Regions from separate parts of the Mediterraneibacter sp. 210702-DFI.5.30 genome, predicted to be linked through region 1. Evidence: predicted binding sites of a transcription regulator. Region 1 holds the regulator's gene; the other holds the start of a gene.

Region 1 (10,593 bases):
AGCAATAATAAAAACGTAACTGTTCAATTACTCAGAAGGAATAAAAATTATGACACACAATATTTATATTTATATTCTTATCATGGGCGGTATCTCTTATTTAATCCGCGTACTGCCGATGACCTTGATTCGAAAACCTTTGAAGAACCAGTTTCTTCAGTCCTTTCTATACTATGTACCTTATGTCACACTAGCAGTGATGACATTCCCGGCGATCCTTCATGCCACACAGTCTCCAATCTCCGGAGTTCTCGCTCTCGTTGTTGGAGTTGTAGCCGCATGGTGTGGTGCCGGCCTGCTGCCGGTCGCAGTTCTTTGCTGCGCAGTTGTATTTATTGCAGAGCTTTTCTTGTAGAGTGATCTTATAGATTTTAGTAACTGTCGATGCCCTTTTTTCTGCCATTGATGCTTTTTTCGCTACCGTCGATACCCTTTTTCGTTTGGCGAAATGAATTATCTTAATTTTCTGACATTTAAGACAATTTCTTTAAAAAGTCTAACGCAAAAATATCAAAAAAGGGGTTGCATTTTTCTGTAGCTTTGATATAATAACCATGTTGTTTGAAACAAGCAACAAACAAAACTCAAGTAATGCGGAATGGTGTAATTGGCAGCACAGCAGACTCTGACTCTGTTAGTAGGGGTTCAAGTCCCTTTTCCGTAGCTGGGAATTTGCTTCGGCAAGTTCCCTATTTTATCGGAGTGTGGCTCAGTTTGGTAGAGCGCTACGTTCGGGACGTAGAGGTCGCAAGTTCGAATCTTGTCACTCCGATGTTTTAAGAGATTACAATTTGTAATCTCTTTTTTGTTATAGTCTCTTTGTTATTAAGTCAATATTATAAACAAAATGCGTTGACCTCAAATTCACAAAAATGAAAATCGGTCAACGCACCATCATTATCTATTCATCAAATCTTTATTTTAGCTCCCCATCAAATACAACGGTTGCCGGTCCTGTCATATAAACTGTGTTCTTCTCCTGATCCCACTGAATCTCCAAATCTCCGCCAAGAAGCTTTACAGTTACTTCATCTTCTGTCAATCCATTCAGAATACAGGAAACAGCTACAGCACATGCTCCTGTTCCGCAGGCAAGTGTCTCCGCAGATCCTCTCTCCCAAACACGCATCTGTACAGTATGTCTATCCAGTACTTTTACAAACTCTGTGTTCACACGTCTTGGAAATCTCTCATGGCTTTCGAATTTTGGTCCGATTTCTTCAATCGGAAGATTATCAACATCATCTACATAAACAACTGCGTGCGGATTTCCCATAGATACGCAAGTCATACGATATTCTTTTCCATCCACAAGAATCGGTTCATCTACAGCTTTATCTCCCTCAGCCACAACCGGAATTTCTGCCGGTGTCAAGATTGGGCTTCCCATATCAACTCGAACCTTCGCAACTTTTCCATTTTCTACGAAAAGCTGAAGTGTTTTGATTCCTGCTAAAGTCTCAACTGTAATCTCTGTTTTGTCAGTCAGACCGTAATCATACATATATTTTCCAACACAGCGAACTCCATTTCCACACATTTCTCCTCTGGAGCCATCCGCATTATACATGGCCATCTCACAGTCTGCCACTTCCGACGGACAGATCAGGATCAATCCATCGGATCCTATTCCAAAATGTCTGTCACTCACCTGGATTGCCAACGCTGATGGATCTTCTACCTTCTCTTCAAAACAGTTTACATACACATAATCATTTCCAATTCCCTGCATTTTTGTAAATTTCATTCTCTTCTCCGTTCCACTGTCATCACTGACAGTCCTCTCATTTGTTATTGTTTACAGCACTTCTTATTCGTTACTGTTAACAGCTGCCTCTTATTCATTCATAATTGTCAGCACCATCTGTGCTGTTTCGAGCATATTAGTCCCACTTTCCATACTGCTCTTCTGTAAATATCGATGTGCTTCCTCTTCTGACATGTTATTTCGTTCTATCAGAAGCGCTTTCGCCTGATCGATTATCTTTCTCTGAGAATCGTCTCTCTTTCGTATCGTTTCTCTGCGCTTTCTTCTCTTCCTGCTCTGTGTCTGCTGAATCATTTCAACGGTATTTACCAAATCATAAACTTTGATTGGGAGTGGAAGTCCTACAACCCCATCCGGCAGTCCATCCATCCACTTATCCGCTGAAGCCACCAAAAGCATGTCAAACGTATCCGGAAGAGATTCTCGTAAATCTGTATACTGCATATCTTGAAACCGATAACCACACACGACAATTCCATCGTTCCAGTTATCAGCATACTGCAAAACCTTAGCTCCTGTCAAACATACCGCAGATACTTCAATACCCGCACGAACCAAACTATTACGGATATTTACTGCATTTTCCCTCTTTGGAAAAACGACAATAATGTTGCTCATATCTGCTCACCTCTTCCGCTAACTACTCTTCTATCAATCCGTTCTCTCTAAATGCCAAATGCCAGGATACCTGAACTACAGCCTGTAAAGATAATGATCGATCTCCCAGTCTGTCACCTGCATACAATATTCTTTATATTCTTTCTTATTTGCTTTTATGATCTTCTCGGCAAGCTCTTTCCCTAATACGCTGATCAGCAGTTCATCTTTCTCAAGCTCTGCTGTAGCAGCCCCAAGCGTTCTCGGCAGTTCTTCCACTTGAAGTTCATCTCTTCTTTCCTGCGTCATCTTCTGAATATTTTCATCAATATTCTTCGGAGGCATGATCTGATTCTTAATTCCATCCAGTCCCGCTTTCAGAAGTACTGCAAGTGCCAGATATGGATTCGCCGTAGCATCCGGACTGCGAAGTTCCAGTCTTGAATTGTCTTCTTTCTCCATAGACACACGGATCAAAGGTCCTCTTGTCTTAGCTGACCATCCCATATAAACGGGTGCTTCATACCCCGGCACAAAACGTTTATAAGAATTGATCGTTGGATTTGTAATACAGGTGATTGCCTTCATATGTTTCATCAAGCCACCAATAAAATAATATCCTTCCTGACTGAGTCCGTTCTCATCCTCTGCGTTATAAAGTGCATTTGTTCCATCGTTTTTATATAAAGACAAATTAATGTGCATTCCTGACCCATAAGTCTCACTCTTCGGCTTTGGCATAAATGTCGCGTGCAGACCGTGTCGTTTTGCGATTGTCTTGACAACCATCTTAAATGTCATCAGATTATCTGCTGTAATCATCGCCTCATCGTAGTGAAAGTCGATTTCATGTTGCGCCGGCGCAATCTCATGATGTGAGGAAATAATCTCAAACCCCATATCTTCTAATGTTAAGATCATATCTCTTCTCGCATTTTCTCCAAGATCCAATGGCCCTACATCAAAATATCCTCCCTGCTCGTGAGTTACTGTTGTCGGTCTACCGTCATCATCTGTATGGAAAAGAAAGAACTCGCATTCCGGGCCGACATTCATCGTATATCCCATCTCTTTCGCCTCCGCAACAGCCTTTCTGAGTACATAACGCGGATCTCCTTCATACGGTGTTCCATCTTTTTTATACACATCACAGATCAGTCTTGCAACTTTTCCCTGCTGTGGTCTCCATGGAAAGATTTCAAATGTACTCAAATCCGGATATAAATACATATCTGATTCTTCCTCATCTGCAACCCCTTCCAAGGAAGAAACATCAAACATACAGCGGTTATCCAACGCTTTTTCAAGCTGTCCTACTGTTACCGCCATATTTTTCATCGTTCCAAAAATATCTGTAAACTGCAATCTGATGAAAGCGACATCTTCTTCCTCTACTATGTGAAAAATATCATCTCTTGTATAGTTATGCATTATTTTTCGACCTCCTTTATCATAAACTGATACGATAAAAGGGCGTTCTCCACCTAAGTTGGAAACGCCCTTGTTTCTGTGTTACATTATAATGATTGACTGTTTTCTTGTCAATTATTTCTGAATCAGTTCAAGAACTTCTTCTTTTACAGGCATTGCTTTGATCGCACCCTTCTTTGTTGTTACAAGTGCTGCTGCCGCATTCGCAAATGTCAGCATCTCTCCTAACTGTTCCTCTGTCAGATTCTCAAAATCATGATCAACCAGATAATTCAAAGAACTTCCACAGAAAGTATCTCCTGCACCGGTTGTCTCAATTGCTTTCACTGAAAATCCCGGTCTCTCTACGCGCATGCCTTTGTAATAAGCTCTACTTCCGTCTTTTCCCATAGTCAGAAGAATCAGCGGAATATTGTATGTCTCCTGCAGATATGCGATTCCCTCATCATAGTCTTCCTTACCGGATACAAACTGAATTTCATTATCAGAGATCTTCAGGATATCACATTTTCCAAATCCATACTCCATCTGCTCTTTTGCAAGATCAAGAGAGCTCCACAGCGGCGGTCTCAGATTTGGATCAAAGGATACAAGGCAACCATTTGCTTTTGCTGTTTCTACCGCTTTCTTTGTCGCTTCACGCACACCTTCATGTGTCATAGAAAGTGTTCCAAAATGAAAGACTTTTGTATCTTTTACTACTTCTGGATTCACTTCATCTGCAGTAAGCATCATATCCGCTCCCGGATTACGGTAAAATGAGAATTCTCTGTCTCCATCTGGGAATGTATGTACAAATGCGAGTGTTGTATTCACATTTTCGTCAACCATCAGATTGGAGGCATCGATTCCGGCTTCCGTAATCGTATCTCTTAATAACGCTCCGAACTGATCTTTTCCAACTTTTCCTATAAATGCTGTCTTCTTTCCCATCTTGTTCAGAAGTGCCAGCACATTACACGGTGCACCTCCCGGGCAAGCCTCAAACATATTGTTTCCCTGCTCGCTTTGTCCATTCATTGTAAAATCAATCAGAAGCTCTCCTAATGCGATTACATCATATTTCTTTGCCATGAAGTTCTCCTCCCATTTCTTGTTTTATTACTTTGTCTTATTGCTTGTCTTAATTAAAATATACTAACTCTTCAATTGGTTCTGCAGGCTCAATATTCTCTGCCTCAAGCACCGGTCCTTCTCCGCCGTATACGGACAGATTCGCATAACGCACTTTTGCACGAATTTTTACCCAGTCTCCCGCATTCAGTTTCGGCGCATAAGCGCTTCTGCAAACATATCCAAGGAAAGATGTATCATCTGCGCAGCAAGTCATTGCCATACGCCCCGGATAGAATACCTTAGATGGAAATGATTTTGGTTTCATAACCTTTGCAACAAATTCTACAGCTTTTCCTTTATAGCGCTCCGGATGCTCCTGCATATCAATATACCAGATACCATAATCTTCTCTTGGAATCTCAATCACAGGTGCTTTGAGATCATATGGTACTTCGTCTTCAAAGATATTGTCTACCTCACCGTTCTCATCCTCAAAGATTACTTCTGCCTGAGGGCTTACAACCTTAACACTTCTGCGGTATCCTGCCAACGGTTTCTTATCCTCGCAACGGTTGAACAGAACAAGCTCTGCGCCCTTTACCATCTCTACAAACAGTGGTTTTAAGTTTGTCAGATACATCTGAAAAGTACTTGCATCTACCGTTGTGATCTTCTGCTCAATAGCCCATCCTGCCGGAAGCTTCATCTTCTCAAATTCACTCACCTGCCACATACCGTTATACTCGATAACCACACGTTCCGGCTTGTGCTTCTTATTCATCTCTTCCAGCCATTCTTCTGTCAGATCTTCTTTATCTTCTACAGTCTCAATAACGACACCATACTTCAGCAATTCTCTCGGATCATACTCTTCTTCTCCCTCTTCACAAAGAATCAGAAGTGTCTTGCCGTCGATCTGGAAGTAGTCCTGTGACAATGTAAAATTCAGAAACTGTGTCTTTCCACTATCAAGAAAACCTGTCATCAGATAAACCATAACATCTGGCTCTTTCATCATATCTATCTCCATTCCGTCTCCCTTTCGCAGAAGACATCTGTTATTACATAATGTTACGTAGCCCCCTATGGGGTACTGCTTTGCTTATCCTTTTTATTTCAGCTTAAATAATTCTGCAAGCTTGTCTTCGTTAAGCTCTGCTCCGATCACACAGATTCTTCCTGTGTATTCCGGTGCTCCTGTTCTTACTTCATGTTCCTCCGGAACCATATCAAAGTAAATCCACTCACCATCTGCACCTGCAACCATTCCTTTTGCACGAAGTACATTTCCGTAAGAGCCGTCCTCTTCAAGAGTCTTCAGAATTGCACTGACCTCATCCTTTGTATAAGTATGAATTGTCTCTTTACCCCAGCTTGTGAATACCTCATCTGCATGATGATGACCCTCATGATCGTGGTGATGATGGTGTCCACAGCCGCAGCTGCACTCTCCATCATGATGATGGTGCTCATGCTCATGTTCTTCATGATCGTGGTGGTGATGCTCATGTTCATGTTCTTCATGATCATGGTGGTGATGCTCGTGTTCACACTCTTCATGGTCATGGTGATGATGCTCGTGTTCATGCTCATGTGCCTCTTCAGCTACTTCTGCAAGCAATTCCTCTTCCAGAGATTTGCTTGATTCCATTGTCTCAAGAATCTTCTCACCCGGAAGCTGCTCGATTGGTGTTGTAATGATTGGAGCTTTTTCATTCAGTTCTCTTAACAGTGCAACGCTTTCCTGAATCTTCTCCGGTTTCGCTTTATCTGTACGGCTTAAAATAACTGCACCTGCATATTCAATCTGATTGCTGAAAAATTCGCCAAAGTTCTTACGGTAAATCTTGCACTTTGTTACATCTACAACTGTTGTAAAGCTATTGAGCTCTGCATCAATCTCACCCTGAACATCCTGTACAGCCTTGATTACATCAGAAAGCTTTCCAACTCCTGATGGCTCAATCAGAATACGATCCGGATGATAAGTATCTACGACCTCATGAAGAGATTTTCCAAAATCTCCAACCAGTGAACAACAGATACATCCTGAATTCATCTCACGAATCTCAATTCCTGCTTCCTTCAAAAATCCACCATCAATACCGATCTCTCCAAATTCATTCTCGATCAATACAACCTGCTCTCCCTTGTATGCGTCAGAAAGAAGCTTCTTAATTAAAGTTGTCTTTCCTGCTCCAAGAAATCCTGAAATAATGTCAATCTTTGTCATTGTTCTCTTCTCCTCTTTCTATTATTTCAAATCCAATTCAACCGGGCAATGATCTGATCCCATAATATCTGTAAGTATCTTCGCATCGTCCAGTCTGTCCTTTAAACTTTCCGAGACACAGAAGTAGTCTATACGCCAGCCTGCATTCTTCGCCCTGGCACTGAAACGATAAGACCACCAGGAATAGATTCCTGTCTGCTCCGGATAAAAGTACCGGAATGTATCAATAAATCCGGCATCCAGAAGTTCAGTAAACTTCTGTCTTTCCTCATCCGTAAAACCTGCATTCTTACGGTTGGTCTTCGGATTCTTAAGATCAATCTCTTTGTGCGCTACATTCATATCTCCAGTCACAATCACCGGTTTTGTCTCTTCTAACTTCTTCAGATAAGTACGGAAGTCATCCTCCCACTTCATTCTGTAATCTAACCTTGCCAGCCCATTCTGAGAATTCGGTGTGTATACTGTGACGAAATAAAACTCTTCAAATTCACACGTAATCACACGTCCTTCCTGGTCATGCTCCTCAATACCGATTCCATAACTCACCGACAATGGTTCTTTCTTTGTAAACACAGCTGTTCCGGAATATCCCTTCTTCACAGCATAATTCCAATACTGATAATAGCCTTCTAATTCCAGATTTAGCTGTCCTTCCTGCATCTTCGTCTCTTGAATACAGAAGATATCCGCATCTGCCTCATGAAAGAAATCAAGAAATCCTTTCTGTACACAGGCACGAATACCATTTACATTCCATGATATTAATTTCAATACGCTGCATCCTCCCTTTCAAGAGTGTTGCTGTTCACCGTCCATTCGCCAACTCTTCCGTGAATAATCAGCAACTTTCCATAACCGAATCAATAATACACCTCATCAAGGAATAACCCTCTTGCAGGTGCTAAAAATCCAGCCTGACTTCTATCTTTTGATTTCAAAGGTTCCTTCACACTCTCTATGCTTCGTGCTCCGGTTCCAACTTCCAGCAAAGTTCCTGTCAAAATCCTTACCATATGGTAAAGAAATCCTGTTCCTTCATATTGAATATTGACTTTGCTTCCTTGTCCGCAAATCATTATAGCATAAATTGTTCTTTTTGTGGACTTTTCATCCTTTTTATCTGTATATCCGGCAAACTCATACGTGCCAATCAACAATTGTGCTGCCTTTCTCATCGCATCTAAATCCAATCTCTGCGGAAAATGATATGTATATCGTCTTGTGAATACATCTGGTTTCTCCGCCAAATCCAGCTGATAAATGTATCTTTTTCCAACTGCACTTTTTCTCGCATGAAATCCATTCCTCACAAGCTCTGCATCTAAAATCCGAATATCTTCAGGTAATCTTGAATTTATCTTTTCTGTAAAAAATCCATCCTCCACCCGACCAGAAAGAACTACTGTTGCAGTCTGTCCATTCGCATGAACACCTGCATCTGTTCGTCCTGAACCATCAATCTCCACTGGATATCCTGCCACTGACGAAATTGTTCGCTCCAGAGTTCCCTGCAAAGTGTTCTCTGTGTTTGCCTGTCTCTGCCATCCCTGATATGCAGTTCCGTCATAAGCAATTGTTAATTTATAAGTTCTCATTCTCGCCTCCCGTGTAACATACTAACATTCTCCGAAAGATTGAAATCGGTTATACTCACGAACAGAGTATAACCGATTTTTATTATCTTAGAAATTTCTTCAATTCATCCATAAATGTATTCGCATCTTTGAACTCTCTGTAGACAGATGCAAATCTGACATATGCAACCGGATCCAATGTCTTCAGATTCTCCATAACAATTTCACCAATCTCACTGCTTGGGATTTCTTTCTCTTCACGATTAAAAATTGACAGTTCAATCGCATCAATTGTCTTTTGAATCTCTTCAGCCGGAACCGGACGCTTGTAGCATGCATTCAGAACTCCATTCTCTATCTTCGCTCTTTCATACTGTTCACGGTTATTATCTTTCTTAATTACAATCAGTGGAATTGTCTCTACCTTTTCATAAGTTGTAAAACGCTTACCACATTCATCACAGGAACGTCTTCTTCTGATAGAACTATTATCCTCTGCTGGTCTGGAATCAATCACTCTTGTATCTGGATTGCCACAATATGGACACTTCATATAATCCACTCCGCCTTTCCACGTATCTTATTGCCTTCATTATACACAATGTCTAATATTTTTGCAAAAACTTTTCTTCTTTAATTTCCACAAGAATAATATCCGGTCCAATCTTCTTTATACATGCAAATGGTATCACATATTCGCTATCCGTTCCAAAGAATCCACAGAACTTTGCCGGTCCCGGAACAATCAATGCTTCTATCGCACCGGAGCATACATTTATCTGCAGATCTACTACACCTCCAAGGCACTTGCCATTGCAGATATTCACAACTTCCTTTTCCTTCAATTCGCAAAATCTCATAGGCATTATTCCATGATTGCCGATATTTTCTCTTAACTATTCTATGCATGAAATCAGAATCTGTTGTATAATAAAAGAAGTCTCCTTTCTGTCTGATCGTAAGACTTCTTTTTCCCTTAAAAGCTTGTCCGATAAATCGGCAATGCATTGATTACCGGTTCCTCATATGGATGTACCTCTTTAATTACCTGAATTGTTTCATCCACTTTTTCTGTAAATACAGTCACTTCAACTTTCACTTCCGGCTCACAACTAATCTCTCCTACATTTCCAATGTAAGGAGAAGTTCCATCTAATGGTCTCCAGTAACTGGTGACCTTGGAGCAGGACATACAGGAATCATAATTTCCTATATGACCGGCATCTACTGACTGCAATGCTTTCTGTAGCTGCGAAATATGTGTTTCTGGAATAAAGATTTCTAATTTGCAATACTTGAAATCCATGCGACACACCTCCTCAATGCACAAACAAAATTTATATCAAAATCCCATCGCAATGATCTATTTCATGCTGAATGATCTGAGCCGTCCATCCACTGTATTTTTCTCTTTTCTTTTTGAAATTCATATCCTGATATTCAACTTCTATTTCCTGATAACGTCTGCAGCTTCGCACTCCATCCAATGACAGACAACCTTCTTCCGTCTCATAAGCGCCTGTGCGTTTCACGATTTTCGGATTAAACATAGCAATATTAAACAACCCCATATTCACTGCAATGATTCTCTTTTTTACTCCGATCATATTCGCAGCCATTCCTACACAGCCTGCTTCATTTGCTTTCAGTGTATCCAGCAGATCTATTGCCACCTGCTTATCCGCTTCTGTTGCCAATTCTGATTTCTGATTTAAGAAAAATATGTCTCTCATAATAGGCTTAATCATACTATTTTACTTCCTTTCCATTCCCTGCAAACCATTCTGTTTCTATAGAAATTTTTTCTTCTGTCGCTAAGCTTACATAATATTCATCTATACATCTTGTCTCAATAAAATATTCCTTTGCTTTTTCATTTTCCCATTCTTTGCTAAATCCAATGCCTTTTACTTTCAGCTTCGCTTCTAGTT
Region 2 (10,593 bases), on a different contig from region 1:
CTTTTTCACAAGAAACCGGAATGCTGACTGTTACCGACTTTTCTGTATGCTCTGCCGCCTCCACACTTATGGAGTTACATACCGCAGCACTTAGCAGTGTCATGACCAGTATTGTAATCGCTATGACATTCTTTTTCTTATCATGCATTCGTACATAACTCCTTTCTCGTATAGGGTTTCTTCCCTGCATACTATCTACCTTCCTTATCGGATTACTCTGCGTCATCCTCTTTCTTTCTCATCTTGATTGTTACCATTCCGGCTGCACCAAGTAATGTTACGGCTGCGAATGGGGCAACTGTCATGATGACACCTGTTGGGATGACACCTGCACGGGTGTTGAGGTAACCTGTTGTAAGGTCAGTAGATACGATTTTTCCATCAACCGGTGCGGCTTCTGTATTTGTCTTTGTTGTTACAACTGGATCGTCTTTTGTATTCGCTGTAGACTTGTAATCTTCTGTATTCTCTGTTACTTTATAGTCTGTATTTTTTGCAATACCCTGAACAGTTACCTGCTGTCCGTGCTGCAGATAGAATTTCTGTGTTGCTTTACCAGTAGCGTCTGTTGTAATAGATGTAACATTTGCTTGTCCAGCATTTGCTTTAATTGTTGCTGTATTTGTTCCTGATGTAGCGTCTGCGTCGTCAATAACAACATTATATTTTGTATTTGGCTGTGCCTTATCAATATTCAGAGTAAACTCGAAGTATTTATCACGGGAAGCCTGATTACCTGTAACCTGTTTTCTAAGAGTCAGGTCAGATGTATCATAGCTGTTTGTAAAGCCCTGGGATTTTGTTTCTACATATTTGCCAGTAGAACCAGCGTTCTCTCCAGCTGCTACGTCTGGCTCATCGTTTTCATTGGAATGCAATACATATCCTGCGATTGTCAGTTTCTTTGTAAATGTTCCATCAACATCTGCAGATGCGTCATTTACATATACATCAAGAACTCGAGTTAGGTCAGCATCGTTTGTAATAGCCTGGTTAGTACCGGACTCTGTGATGATATAACGATATACACCTGGTTCTGTAAATGTAACTGCTGATAAATCAAGTTTAGCTGTCTTCATAGCATATTTCTGTTTTGTGCTATCTAGATCCTTTACATAAGCATCTTTTGTTGCGTCATGTTTATCGGAATTATCGCCCTGTTTGAACACGATTTTGTTTGCCTCAGCGCCTTCTCCAACTCCTGCCATAGTGATCTTATCTGCATCAACACCAGCGAGAACCTGGAACTGCTTTCCATTAACATCGTAAGCCTTTGCATTACCTGCTGTTACTGCATATGTGAATGTTGCATTCGGTACATTTGCTTGACTGTCCATTACCAGATATTTGTCAAAAGTAGTTGTTTTTGTTCCTTCAATTGTACCGTAATTTGTTCCTGCCGCAAATACTGTTGTTCCGTTCAACAGCATTGCCATAGTTAACATAGTTGCTCCTGTTTTTGCAATAGTTCTTTTTTTCATAGTCTTTTCTCCTTTTTTCTTCTTTGTTTCGTATAATTAAGCAAGTAGACTTCTTGCTAATTATCATGTGTTTTTGTCGGATGTGGATTCGTCAGTTCTGCGAATACAACAACTCGGTAGACAGAATCCGGATATTTGCAGGTAGACAGTGCCACGATCCGGGTATCTTCTGTCAGATGTTCCTCTACATCTTTTCTGTAATTTTCTGATGTCTTTCTTATATGATCGATGATGTCTTGTAGCTTATAGGTTGTCGGTGAGAAGATCAGATCATCTGTCGCTTCCGTATTCATAACAGCAAAGAGATTAAGATCATAGGTCGTATCCCCAACGATCAATTCTCCCTTCGTATGCTTCTTGAAAAAATCTTCTTTTAGATAAGAATGAAGTGACCCGAACATATAGTTTCCTTCCATGTGATGACCGTAGATCAAAGAATAGGAATCTGTGAAATCCGGCTGATTCCGAAAGTCCAGGAAGATAGACCCTGACAGGGAATAATCACCGTATGGATCTTTATTCAGATATTCTTCATTATCAATACCCTGCATGACAGGATAATCAATATTCGTACCTTCCAGAGATACCCACGCCACCATATTTCCTACAATTTCTCTGTCAACTTCTTCCGCTTCATAGCCTGGTTTATGTTTCAACAGACTCGTATCATTTGCATGTTGATAGACAAGGTAACTGTCGATCAATGCATATAAACCGATCAGAAACAGTAGAACACAGATCAGAAAAACGAACGCATCTTCTATCTCACTTAAGATATGGATAACTTTTTTAAACTTGCTCATGTGATTTTCCCCAATTTTAAAAATTCCTTCGTCTCATAAGGAATAAAAGCTTTCCTTTGATCTGACTCTTTTTAATTCCACCGAGCTCCCGGCTGTCAGTTGTGATCTGCCGGAAATCATTTAAAATAAAGTATTCATCTTCTTTTAGCAACAGCGGATAGTTCACCTTCCCCTTTTCCGCTTTATAAGTCTCATATGGATTTTCTTCAATCGGCTGATAATCATTGACCAGATATCCGCCTTCTTCTGCAAATGTAACACTTTGACCTCCGGATGCAACAATGCGTCCTACCCGCTCTTTCCCCTTTTCATCCTCATAGAGGACAACATCATTCAGATAGATCTTGTCTAACCGGTAGAAGATACAGAAGTCTCCATCTTTCACATATGGATACATGCTGTTTCCCGTCATTCGGAAAATCTGGAATACAAATGTCAACAGACACACGATAATCAAGATCAGTACAACTGTTTTTCGTATAAAACGAAATAAAAACCTGTATTTTCCCACTTTTTTCTTTTTGTCTTTGGTATTTTCTTCCACCAGCGAACTCCCCCATCCGAGTTAATCTATCTATAATGTCCTATGATTTCAACAATACGTTTATTCTTTCGAACTTTTTCACTAATTAATTATATATTTTTAATATTTTTTGTGTAATGCGCCAAATGGTTATATTTTAGCCCTCTCTTTTTGTCTAAAGTGTGCCAAAAAAATAATGAGCTATCGCACGAAGCGACAGCTCATTATTTTAATCTCTTATGAACTTTATCTGATTTTTTCACTACATCTTTTCAACAATCCGCATCAGCATCAATCCGTTACGGACAATCAGCATTTCTGCCGGATTACTAAAGTCTATCCCTGTTATCTCTACAATCTTACGCAAGCGATACATAATTGTTCTATAGTGGACGAACATCTCTTTTGAGGTTTTCTTCTGACTTTGATTATTGTTCAGAAAGCATTCTAACGTATCAACCAAATCTCCTTTTTTCTGAGTATCATAATCATAAAGTTTACACAAGGATTCCGGTATACAGGCCCACAGTTGTTCTTTGTTCTCATGTTTTGCAAGCATACGGAAAAAGCCTAGTTTTGAAGAATCCACAACGGATCTGTCTTTATCTCCAATCACAGTTCGAATCATATCTATATATTCGATCGCTGTCTGAGAATCTTCAAACGATTCTTTCAGTTGTGAGTATCCTTTTACGCGCTTTCCAATACCGATCACGAAATTGATCTCTATTTCTTTTTGAATCAGTTGATTTTGTATGCTCTGTTGAATATTCTCCAGGTTCTTCCTGAAATCGTATTCGCTTTCTTCGTCCTGTTCTTTATGAATATAGATAATCTGATTCGTATTACAATAAATATAGCTTTTTGGTAACAGATGCAGAAGTTCTTGTTTTACAAATTCTGTTGTTTCCAATTGAAGTGGAGTGAATTTTGCTGCATTGTCTGGCGGCACCAGACAACAGGTAATGACCCGGAACTCATCTGTTTTCTTAAGGCCCAGGATATCTGCCACTTCTCTAAGTTCGGTGTTGGTAAGAGAACCATTTAACATGCGGTAGCCAAGATCTTTATGGTATTTCTTTGCAATGTTCTCTTCTGCTGCCCTCCGCATCAAAAGATATTGTAAAACAACAATTGCATTTTCCAGACTGATAAAGTCTAATGCGGTTAATGCTTCATTTTTTTCCGTGATAACCAGATAGAATCCCATCTGTGTATAAACATTAAATTTCTTGATGTATTCTGTATACACTCTCGTCTGACGCAGATAGGGATATTTTGCAACCGTGACATCGGGTCTGTATTCTTCCACTTCTTTAGCAAATTCAAACCCTGTCAACGTTGGATCCGTAGTAGCAATGCAATTCCTGTTTTCATCATATAAGGACAATGGATTTCCAACCATTCTGTCTATCTGCTGAAGAATATTATCAATATTTTTCAAGATGTCTAATTCATTTAACAGAAGTACACTCAGATTATCATGTGTTGTTTTAAAATAGGACAGCTTTGCGATCTTCAGATCGAATATCTGCATCAATACATATTTAATAATTCCCCAATAATACATATCTGCCGGTATTTCTATAACCGGCAGATGATATTCTTCTGAATACTGCATCAGAAGATCAAACAATCTTTTTTGTGACTCTGTCTGTTGATTTCTCTTTACAATAAATCCACTGATCTGTAACTTTACGAATTCTTCCATATGTTTCTGAAATTCGCTCTCACTGACGCCTTCATATGCTTTCAGACTTGTCATGAGAATTTCTCCGCCGGCCAAATATCTTTCCATATCCGATGTCTCGATAATCTGGATTCCGCTTATCTCCTTATTGCCCCCCCAGAAGCACTATTGAGCAATTTCATCCCCGGAAACTGATTCGAATCAAGCAGATCTTTTATTGTATAGTTCATGGATCTCTCTCACTCTCTTTTCCCCAGTCGGAGATCAATTCTACAGATGCAGAACTCTCTCCTTGATCTCCTGCGTTCTTCCCTGATTCCAGAACTGCGTTCCGATATATCCGCAGGTACGTCTTGCAACATTCAGTGTATCCTGATTGCGGTTTCCGCAATGCGGACACTCCCATACGAGCTTTCCTTCCTCATCTGTTATGATCTGGATCTCTCCGTCATATCCACACTCCTGACAGTAATCGCTCTTTGTATTCAGCTCCGCATACATAATGTTGTCATAAATGAAACGGATGACCTGAAGTACGGCTGCAATGTTGTCTTTCATGTCCGGAACTTCTACATAGCTGATGGCTCCACCGGAAGAAAGTGCCTGGAACTGAGATTCAAACTTCAGTTTTGAGAAAGCATCAATCTCTTCTCTGACAAATACATGATAGCTGTTTGTAATATAACTCTTATCTGTAATTCCAGGAACAATGCCAAATCTCTTCTGCAGACATTTTGCGAACTTATAGGTTGTACTTTCAATCGGTGAACCATAGATACTGAAAGCAACGTTCGTCTCCTCTTTCCACTGGTTACATGCATCGTTCATGTGCTTCATAACATCCAGTGCAAATGGTGTAGCCTCCGGGTCTGTATGGGATTTTCCTGTCATATATTTCACACACTCGTAAAGTCCTGCATATCCAAGAGAAATCGTTGAATATCCTCCATAGAGAAGTTTATCAATCGGTTCTCCCTTCTTCAGGCGGGCAAGTGCTCCGAACTGCCACAGAATCGGTGCTGCGTCAGACAGTGTTCCTTTCAGACGGTTGTGTCTGCACATCAATGCGCGATAGCAAAGTTCCAGTCTGTCATCAAAGATCTTCCAGAACTTATCCATATCTCCACCGGAAGAAAGTGCAACATCAACAAGATTGATCGTAACAACTCCCTGATTGAAACGTCCGTAGAACTTGTAATTCCCGTTCTCGTCTTTCCATGGGCTTAAGCAGCTTCTGCATCCCATAACCGGGAAACAATTTCCTTCTTTAAGCTCTTTCATCTTTTTCTCGGAAATGTAATCCGGAACAAGACGCTTTGCAGTACACTTTGCAGCAAGTTCTGTCAGATAATAATATTCGCTTCCTTCTTCGATATTATCTTCTTCCAGAACATAGATCAGTTTCGGAAATGCCGGTGTCACCCATACTCCTGCTTCATTCTTAACTCCCTGATAACGCTGACGAAGTGTCTCTTCGATAATCATCGCCAGGTCTTTCTTCTCTCTCTCGTTCTTTGCCTCGTTCAAATACATGAAAACTGTAAGGAACGGTGCCTGTCCGTTTGTTGTCATCAGTGTGATCACCTGATATTCGATTGTCTGGACACCCTTTGTAATCTCTTTCTTCAGTCTTCTCTCTACGATCTCATTGAGCACATCTTCCGGATATTCCATTCCGACCAGTTCCTGCTCGCTGATCACTTCCTTGCGGATCTTCTCTCTGGAAACATCTACAAACGGTGCCAGATGAGCAAGTGAGATGCTCTGTCCACCATACTGGTTACTTGCAACCTGGGCAATAATCTGAGTTGCGATATTACATGCTGTAGAGAAGCTGTGTGGTTTTTCAATCATTGTACCGCTGATCACGGTTCCGTTCTGAAGCATATCCTCCAGATTCACAAGATCACAGTTGTGCATATGCTGTGCATAATAGTCAGAATCATGGAAGTGAATGATTCCTTCTCTGTCTGCCTCCACAATATCATGTGGGAGAAGCATTCTTGTTGTCAGGTCACGGCTGACCTCTCCTGCCATATAATCTCTCTGTACGCTGTTGACTGCCGGGTTCTTGTTCGAGTTCTCCTGCTTTACATCCTCGTTGTTGTACTCAATCAGTGACAGAATACGATTGTCTGTTGTATTCGCCTTACGTACGAGGGATCTCTTATAACGATATCTTACATACTTACGTGCAAGTTCAAAAGCTCCGGTAGCCATAATCTGATTCTCTACCATATCCTGGATCTCTTCTACGGATACTGCACGATTCAACTTGTTACACTTGAATTCCACATATTCTGCGATATCTTCAATCTGGCTGTCTGTCAGCGTACGCTCCCCATTATCCTTATCCGCTTTCGTCACAGCAACCACAATTTTCTGTATATCAAATGTCTCTTCCGACCCATTTCGCTTGATAATTTTCATTGATCAGTCTCCTCACTTTTTCTTATTCTTGCACGATATCTTGTGTTTTATCCGTTTCTATCGTGCTGTCTGATACTTATTCTAATACAAAATATAGTATAATGCAATCCCCAAAACACAGTATCATGTATTTTCAGAACATCTGCTACATTTTTTGAGTTTTTCATTTAACTGATAATCTTTACTCCATCTGTTATACAAAATCAAAACTGTCTATGAATTATCTGTCTACTCATTCTCCTTTCACACCTGCGGAAAAGGCAGCCAACGGTCCTTATTCAAGGACTTTGGCTGCCTTTTCTTTCGTTTTATTTCAGGTAATAATTCTATTTATTTTTCGAATTCACAGATAATTCGGTCAATTCTTTTTCTAATAAGATCCGTTATGTTTTGCATGGAAATCTCTTGTCTCTTTGATGATCACTCCGTTCAATGCAAGAAGTGCGATCAGGTTCGGGAATGCCATCAGTGCATTGAAGATATCTGCGATATTCCATACTGCTTTTACTGTCATATAAGGTCCAATGAATACTGCAAGGATATACAGGATACGATATCCCATTACAACTCCTTTATTTCTGTTAAACAGGTATTCCACGCATCTCTCGCCGTAATAGTTCCATCCGAGAATTGTTGTGAATGCAAAGAATACAAGACACAGCATCAGGGAGAATGTCGCTACGAACGATGGGAATGGAAGTCCTTTCTGGAAAGCATCCATTGTGATTGCCACACCTTCAAGTTCCGGGTTCAGCCAGGAACCGGCGATCACGATAGAAAGTCCTGTCATTGTACAGATTACAATTGTATCAATAAATGTTCCTGTCATAGACACAAGTCCCTGACGGACCGGTTCTTTTGTTCTTGCTGCAGCTGCTGCGATCGGTGCACTACCAAGTCCGGACTCGTTTGAGAAGATTCCTCTTGCAACACCTTTCTGCATTGCTACGAACATGGATCCAACCGCTCCTCCTGCAAGTGCACTTCCTGTAAATGCAGATTTCACGATAGAAGCCAGTGCTGTCGGAACAGCTGTGATATTTGTAATAATGATGATTACTGCAAGTCCTACATAAAGAACTGCCATAAATGGTACGATAATTTCTGATACTTTAGCAATTCTCTGGATTCCTCCAAGAACTACAAGACCTACACACACTGTCAGGAATAATCCTGCGATCACAGTAGCCCATGAATAATTTCCTCCGAACAGGGAAATTGTATGTGCCATATCCGGATCAAAGAAATTCTTAACCGCTGATGCAATACTGTTTACCTGTGTAAATGTACCGATTCCGAAGAGACCAACTCCGGCTCCGAAGAATGCGAAAATCTTCGCAAGCCATGTCCACTTCTTACCCATTCCATTTTCAATATAATAGAATGGTCCGCCGAGTACATGCCCGTCTTCGTCGATTGTACGATATTTGATTGCCAGAAGACCTTCTGCGTATTTTGTCGCCATTCCAAAGAATGCCGCAATAACCATCCAGAACAATGCTCCCGGACCACCAAGTGCGATTGCTGTTGCAACACCTGTGATATTACCGGTTCCGATTGTTGCTGACAGAGCCGTACAAAGTGCCCCAAAGCTGGTCACTTCTCCGCTACCGTCTTCTTCATCTTTAAACATGAATTTGAAAGCTTTGCCAAGATGCCTGATCTGTACAAGACCAAGTCTGGCTGTTAGAAAGATACCTGTTGCCATGATGAGGCAGATCAACGGAAGCCCCCACACAGCATTGTCGATTGCAGTGATGATTTTGTCGATTTGTGCAAACATTTCTTTATTCCTCCATCCTTTTGCCTGAGAGACTCGCGGCATGTAACTGCATCCATGACCGCTTACACCTTCGGCGCTCTTTTTAAAGAGACTCTCCTGAGTATTGCTGTCATTCACGTCAGATGTAAATGACAGCAAGTTTTCTCTTTCGTGCTTTAACACGATAAAATTAAGAATAGCACTATGTTATAAGAAATGCAATACGTTTCAAACATTTTTTCAATTAAGAATACTAATATTTATTAATAAACATTAACAATAAGATTATTCTGCCAGCTCTTTTCCTGCTGCCTTAAGTTCTTCAAGTACGTCATCCTCCGGAGCCTCATTTGCGATGATTCCTTCTTCACGGATCAACTGTGCCCCAGCATTTTTCATGCGGTCTGCCCAGTCTCTCATCCATTCTCCGTCTCCCCATCCATAAGAACCGAACAGAAGAATCTTCTTCCCTGACACATAAGATTCCAGTTCTTCTACAAATGGTTCCATCTCAGATTCTTCAAGCACCTCTGCCCCCATCGCCGGGCACCCAAGCGCAAATGCAGCTTCTTCTGCCACTGTCTTTGCATCTGCATCCCCTACTTCCAGAAGTTCTGCTTCCTGACCTGCCGCTTTGATTCCTTCGGCAACCGCCTCTGCCATTGCCTGTGTATTACCGGTTCCACTCCAATATACAACTGATATACTCATTTTATAAATTCCTCCACTTTCTTTGATTCAATGCAATTTCACGGATGTTTTTCCCATCCAGATACTCATTCACCGCACAAACCTTTGCACGGTCATATTCATGAAAAATCATTCTCGCTTTTTCAGGATTACTATATACTTTCCAGTATCCTGTCATAATAAAATCTCTGCCTTCTTTTTCAATAAAGCTCTGCACATCTGCCGTCGGATATCCGAGAAAAGCCCCAATCTCATGTGGGAATCCAATTCCTTGTGCAGTACACTCGCAGATACGTTCTGACAGATGTGCCAGCATTTCCTCGATATTGCTTTCCTTATATCCGTATTGTCCGATCAGTTCGCGGAGTTTTGGCTGGTTCATATATTCTTCCAGCTCTTTGGGGCGATAGAAAAGGACAAGGCATTTCCCCTCTGAGCAAGATAATTTATAAAAATCGATCTCCATCCCGGAAAACATTTCTTCCAATTCAGAATATGATTCATTTTCCATTGAAATCAGGCCAGATACTTTAAGCCCTTTCAGAAAAGGCGCACACTGTAATATAACCTGAAACCCAAGCCTCACCTTCCGGTCTTTATTTTTTAGATAGTAGGATAATACTTCCGTCGGCATATCGTTCTCCTTAGCTTTATTTTGAGAATAGTTTTCATTCAAGTATTATGTTAACATAAATGAAAATGATTTTCAATACAGTTTTTGAGAACTTTTCTCATTACCGTGATGGCATCTTACTGCTCATTTCTTATGGTAATTCCGCATAAAACTTTTTCAAATTTTAACACTTTTTTAGTTGTTACTCACATATCTTTAGTGTATAATGAATTTATAAATATTTGAGAGGTGAGAAAATCTCAAACATTATACACACTTACATAAAGGAGAGATTCGCCATGGTAAATTTAATCACAGGCCCAAGAGGCAGCGGAAAAACACAGCAGATGATTGATCTTGCAAACGAGAAGGTTAAGACTTCTTCCGGTAATGTCGTATTTATTAAAAGGAGCAGCAAAGACACTTATTCTGTAGATTTCAATATCCGTGTCATCAAGATGGCTGATTATCCTGACATCCTTACCTTAGAAGAATTCGTAGGTTTCCTCTATGGTATGGCTGCTGGCAATCACGATATCGAGGCTGTTTTCATTGACAGTATCTTAAAGCAGGCTAATATCACATTAGAAAGTCTTCCGAC

Evidence for each region. The regulator NrdR, encoded in region 1, represses ribonucleotide reductase genes. The targets are predictions, from matches to a motif close to CACAANATNTTGTG.
Region 2: nrdD (anaerobic ribonucleoside-triphosphate reductase) is a predicted target of NrdR. The motif match lies at 6,959-6,972, and genes of this name have one in related genera.

Annotation. Positions count from the first base shown of each region.
Region 1 covers NZ_JAJCME010000008.1:690-11,282, reverse strand. Annotated here, with positions in the region: gene LI126_RS09780 (AzlC family ABC transporter permease) at 1-8, shown strand, start outside; gene LI126_RS09775 (AzlD domain-containing protein) at 50-355, shown strand; tRNA gene LI126_RS09770 (tRNA-Gln) at 593-664, shown strand; tRNA gene LI126_RS09765 (tRNA-Pro) at 699-772, shown strand; gene dapF (diaminopimelate epimerase) at 917-1,747, opposite strand; gene LI126_RS09755 (ANTAR domain-containing response regulator) at 1,838-2,386, opposite strand; gene glnA (type I glutamate--ammonia ligase) at 2,462-3,796, opposite strand; gene LI126_RS09745 (carbohydrate kinase family protein) at 3,911-4,870, opposite strand; gene LI126_RS09740 (TIGR03943 family putative permease subunit) at 4,920-5,867, opposite strand; gene LI126_RS09735 (CobW family GTP-binding protein) at 5,964-7,085, opposite strand; gene LI126_RS09730 (exodeoxyribonuclease III) at 7,107-7,859, opposite strand; gene truA (tRNA pseudouridine(38-40) synthase TruA) at 7,949-8,683, opposite strand; gene nrdR (transcriptional regulator NrdR) at 8,766-9,215, opposite strand; gene LI126_RS09715 (PRC-barrel domain-containing protein) at 9,268-9,522, opposite strand; gene cutA (divalent cation tolerance protein CutA) at 9,639-9,968, opposite strand; gene LI126_RS09705 (peptide deformylase) at 10,000-10,410, opposite strand; gene LI126_RS09700 (4'-phosphopantetheinyl transferase family protein) at 10,412-10,593, opposite strand, start outside.
Region 2 covers NZ_JAJCME010000003.1:230,942-241,534, forward strand. Annotated here, with positions in the region: gene LI126_RS04750 (Spy0128 family protein) at 1-148, opposite strand, end outside; gene LI126_RS04755 (DUF7601 domain-containing protein) at 213-1,481, opposite strand; gene srtB (class B sortase) at 1,538-2,284, opposite strand; gene lepB (signal peptidase I) at 2,301-2,828, opposite strand; gene LI126_RS04770 (helix-turn-helix domain-containing protein) at 3,070-4,638, opposite strand; gene nrdD (anaerobic ribonucleoside-triphosphate reductase) at 4,768-6,927, opposite strand; gene LI126_RS04780 (alanine/glycine:cation symporter family protein) at 7,298-8,710, opposite strand; glycine riboswitch at 8,713-8,819, opposite strand; gene LI126_RS04785 (flavodoxin) at 8,975-9,400, opposite strand; gene LI126_RS04790 (DUF3793 family protein) at 9,402-10,013, opposite strand; gene LI126_RS04795 (hypothetical protein) at 10,292-10,593, shown strand, end outside.